DNA from 2 places in the Saccharopolyspora taberi genome. Region 2 is predicted to be linked to the other one. Evidence: riboswitches for the same ligand, from Rfam matches in the RefSeq annotation. Region 2 holds a riboswitch; the other holds the start of a gene.
The links. A riboswitch is a leader RNA that binds a small molecule or an ion and turns the genes downstream of it on or off. The one in region 2 is predicted to bind glycine.
Positions count from the first base shown of each region.

Region 1 (2,384 bases), on a different contig from region 2:
GCACCAGCTCGCGCTGCACGAAGTTGCGGACCCAGTCGCGGATGTCGCGCTCGGTGTCGGTCAGGGAGAAGTCGACCATCAGGGCTTCCTAACTAACGACGTTAGTTTTATGGCAGCCTAGGACTGCCCCGGCGACAGCCGCAAGAGGGCGACCGATGGAGACCGACCGTGCCCAGACCCAGCAACCCCCTGCTCTCGGCCGAGCGCATCCGCCGCGCCGGCCTGGAGCTCATCGACGCCCAGGGGCTGGAGGCGCTGTCGATGCGCAGGCTCGCCGAGCACCTCGGGGTCAGAGCCGCCTCGCTGTACAACCACGTCCAGACCAAGGACCAGCTGCTGCACGAGATCGCCGACGACGTGACCGCGGGCGTCGACGTCTCCGGCTTCGCCGTCGACTGGCCGACCGGCCTGCGGACCTGGGCGCGCTCCTACCGCGCCGCGCTCGCGGCGCACCCGCACCTGGTGCCGTACCTGGCCTCCGGCCCGGCCCGCCGGGAGGCGGCGCTGCGCCGCGCCGACGCCGTCCACGGCGGCCTGACCAGCGCGGGCTGGCCGCAGCGCTACGCGACGATGATCGGCGCGTCCACCAAGTACCTGGTGGTCGGCTCGGCGATGGGCTCGTTCTCCGGGGGCTTCCCGGACGACGCCGGGGTCTACGAGGACCGGTTCCCGCACCTGGAGCGCGCGCACCTGCTCAGCAGGCACGCCGAGATCGACCAGGACAGCTTCGAGCTCGCGCTCGGCGCGCTCATCGACGGTCTCCGGCAGCTCTACACCGAGCTGACCCGGGGCTGAGCCGCCGTGCCGAGCGGAGCGGCACAGCTCCCGCGAGCCGTCCCGAGCAGCTCGGACGACCGCCGCGCGACCGGCTGGGCGGGTTCCGCCCCGACTTCGACATCACTCACCCGTCCGGTTGACGAGGTCACCCCGGCTCCGTAGCGTCCTCGCGCAGAGGGACAACTGAACACCGAGCCGACGACGTCGTGCGGGAGAGTCCCCGCCGCCGGGCGGGGCGCCGAAGGAGCAATACTCCCCGTCAAACTCTCAGGCCCAGTCACCGCGCGACATCAGGCGAACACGGAGAAAAGCAGGGGCGCGCACGCCTCTCGCCCACGGTGCAAGCCGCGGCCCGCCGCGGTGAAACTCTCAGGCCAATGACTCCGGGGAGACCGCCGACCAGCGCTAACCCGCGCGGGTCGCAGTCGCGGTCCCCCCGATATGGTTGGAGCGGACCGGCCCGACTGCCGACCGGCGCCCACCAGGAGGAGTCCCGCACCAATGTCGTCGCCTCGACAGACACCCCTGCACCAGGTCCACGAATCGCTCGGGGCCACCTTCACCGAGTTCGCGGGCTGGCGGATGCCGCTGCGCTACTCCGGCGACACCGCCGAGCACAACGCCGTCCGCACCGCAGCGGGCCTGTTCGACCTGACGCACATGGGCGAGATCCGGATCAGCGGCCCGCAGGCCGCCGAGGCCCTCGACTACGCCCTGGTCGCCAACGCCTCCGGCATCGGCGTCGGCCGCGCCCGCTACACCATGATCTGCAACGCCGAGGGCGGCGTGCTCGACGACCTCATCGTCTACCGGCTCGGCGATCAGGAGTTCCTGATCGTGGCCAACGCGGCCAACGCCGCCGTGGTCTCGGCCGCGCTCGCCGAGCGGGTCGGCGGCTTCGACGCGACCCACGAGGACGTCTCCGCCGACTACGCGCTGATCGCGGTCCAGGGCCCGAAGGCGGTCGAGATCCTGGCGCCGCTGACCGACACCGACCTGGGCGCGGTCAGGTACTACGCCGGCTACCCGAGCAAGGTCGCGGGCAGGGAAGTGCTGCTCGCCCGCACCGGCTACACCGGCGAGGACGGCTTCGAGCTGTTCACCTCCCCCGCCGACGCCCCGGCGGTGTGGCAGGCGCTGACCGACTCCGGCGCCGCGCACGGGCTCCAGCCCGCCGGGCTGTCCTGCCGCGACACGCTCCGCCTGGAGGCGGGCATGCCGCTCTACGGAAACGAACTGTCCGCCGAGCTGACCCCGTTCCACGCCAACCTGGGCCGGGTCGTCAAGCTCGACAAGACCGCCGACTTCGTCGGCAGGGCCGCGCTGGCCGCCGTGGCCGCGCAGCCCACCGCGCGCACCCTCGTCGGGCTGCGCGCCGACGGCCGCCGCGCCCCGCGGCACGGCTACCAGGTGCTCGACGCCGACGGCGCCGAGATCGGCGTCGTCACCAGCGGCGCTCCCTCGCCCACCCTGGGCCACCCGATCGCCATGGCCTACGTCGACCGCGAGCACGCCGAGCCGGGTACCGGGCTCCAGGTCGACATCCGCGGGACCAAGGTTCCCGCCGAGGTCGTGGAGCTGCCGTTCTACCGCCGCAACGCCTGACC
Region 1 covers NZ_BAAAUX010000026.1:26,262-28,645, forward strand. The annotation lists gene ABD691_RS28070 (acyl-CoA dehydrogenase family protein) at 1-79, opposite strand, end outside; gene ABD691_RS28075 (TetR/AcrR family transcriptional regulator) at 169-795, shown strand; glycine riboswitch at 977-1,070, shown strand; glycine riboswitch at 1,071-1,171, shown strand; gene gcvT (glycine cleavage system aminomethyltransferase GcvT) at 1,279-2,382, shown strand.
Region 1: another riboswitch for glycine. It lies ahead of gcvT (glycine cleavage system aminomethyltransferase GcvT); the one in region 2 lies ahead of gcvH (glycine cleavage system protein GcvH).

Region 2 (2,384 bases):
CAGCTCGGTCGCCGCGGTCCGCCACCGCTCGCCGCCTTCCAGCAGCTGCCGCACCTGCTCGGCCGACCGCTGCCGCTCGGCGTCGGCGACCGCGCGCCAGCGCAGCAGTTGCAGCGCGACCAGCGGCGCGGTGTCGGCGAAGGCCGTCGACCGCTCCTCGGACACCTCGCCAGGCACCACCGCCCACATCGACCCCAGCAGCTCGCCGCCCATCCGGATCGGGACCACCAGCCTGGGCAGCGTGCCGTCGCCCTGGGCGGGCACGAAGATCGCCGACCGGCCCTTGCTGAGCTGCCGGAACGTGCCCCGGGCGCGGAACTTGGCCAGCACGTCGTCCGGCTGCTTGCGGCCCATGATCGTGGAGATCCGGGCGGGGTCGGTCAGGTCCTGCCGGGCGGAGTAGGCCAGCACCTGGGAGTGCGCGTCCTCGATGGTGACCGGCGCGTCCACGACGTCGGCGACCGCGTCGGCCAGCCGGAACAGGTCGCCCAGCGGTGGGCCGCGGGTGTCGGTCTCCTGCGTCGCCGTCCCGGCCAGCGCCGCCCGGATCAGCCACACCAGCTGCGCCCACGCCGTGCCCGCCCGCACCTCGACCAGCGCGATCCCGGCCTCCTGGGCCGCGGCCACCACCGCCGGGTCGCCGGACAGCGGCGGCTTGAGCAGCAGGGCCGCCGCGCCTTCCGCCCCGCAGTCCCTGGCGAGCGCGGCTGCCTGCCCGGACCCGCGGACCGCGACGCCCAGCACCAGGTCGCCCTGGGCGGCCCGCGGCGGCTGCTCCGGCTCGGCGATGACGACGTCGCCGACGCAGTCGGTGGACTCCGGGAGGATCACGGTGCGCAGCAGCGTCGGCCCGACCCGCTCGATCAGCGCCCGGATGTCCAGCATCGTCGCCTCCTCCCCGCGGTTCCCAGCGTATGGGACCGGGCGCCCGGGAAATCGCCGGGCGAACATCCGGTGGCGGACCAGGGGCGGGCCATTGACACCTCGGCCGGCCCGTTTATCGTTTGGCGCGGAGCATGACAACCGCATACCGGCCGCAGAACCCGGGCGGGAGAGACCCTGAGCACCGCAGGTGCACCAGGGCGCCGAAGGAGCAAGACTCCCCGCAAACTCTCAGGCACCCATGACCGCTCGGGCGAGGCAACTCTGGAAAGCGCGCGCCACGGCGCCGCACCCACGGTGCAAACCGCGACGAAGCGGTGAAGCTCTCAGGTTCCGCAACAGAGGGGGAGGCCCAACCATCCCGGGCATTCCCATGCCCCCGAAAGCGACGGAGCCTCCCATGTCCCTGCCCACCAACCTGCGCTACACCGAAGAGCACGAGTGGATCGAGGACCGCGACGGCGTGGTCCGCATCGGCATCACCCCGTACGCGGCCGAGTCGCTCGGCGACATCGTCTTCGTGGAGCTGCCCGAGGTCGGCGCGCGGATCGAGGCGGGCGGCGCCTGCGGTGAGCTGGAGTCGACGAAGTCGGTCAGCGACCTCTACGCGCCGGTCACCGGCGAGGTCGTGGCGATCAACGAGTCCGTGGTGAGCGATCCCGCTCAGGTCAACGCCGATCCGTTCGGCGACGGCTGGCTGATCGAGGTCAGGGCGACCGAGACCGGCGAGGTGCTCAGCGCCGAGCAGTACGCCGAACTGACCGGGGCGTAGCCGGGCACAAGCGGAGGGCGGATCAATGGCGATCAGCGTCTTCGACCTCTTCTCGGTGGGCATCGGCCCCTCGAGTTCGCACACCGTCGGCCCCATGCGCGCGGCGGCGACCTTCGTCGCCCGGCTGCGCGGGGCGGGGCTGCTGCCCCGGGTGTCGCGGGTCAAAGCTGAGCTGTTCGGGTCGCTGGGAGCGACCGGGCACGGTCACGGCAGTCCGAAAGCGGTGCTGCTGGGGCTGGAAGGGCACGCGCCGGAGTCGGTGGACCCGGCGGCGGTGGAGCCGCGGGTGACCGAGATCCGGGAGACCGGCCGGTTGCGGCTGGACGGCGTCAGCGAGATCGCGTTCTCGCTCGATCGCGACCTGGTGATGCACCGGCGCAAGTCGCTTCCGCTGCACCCCAACGGGATGCGGTTCACCGCGTGGGACGCGGCGGGCGACGAGGTGGAGTCGGCGGTGTTCTACTCCGTCGGCGGCGGATTCGTGGTCGACGAGGAAGCGACCGGGACCGACCGGATCAAACCGGACACCACCGAGGTGGCGTGGCCGTTCCGCACGGGTGAGCAGCTGCTGGCGCACACGGCGGAGTCGGGGCTGCCGATCTCCGGGGTGATGCTGGCGAACGAGCTGTCGTGGCGCACCGAGGACGCGGTGCGCAAGGAGCTGCTGCACATCTGGCACGTCATGGCCGAGTGCGTGGCGAACGGGTGCGCCAACACCGGTGAGCTGCCC
Region 2 covers NZ_BAAAUX010000012.1:103,326-105,709, reverse strand. The annotation lists gene ABD691_RS13020 (PucR family transcriptional regulator) at 1-885, opposite strand, end outside; glycine riboswitch at 1,039-1,140, shown strand; glycine riboswitch at 1,141-1,234, shown strand; gene gcvH (glycine cleavage system protein GcvH) at 1,283-1,654, shown strand; gene ABD691_RS13010 (L-serine ammonia-lyase) at 1,680-2,384, shown strand, end outside.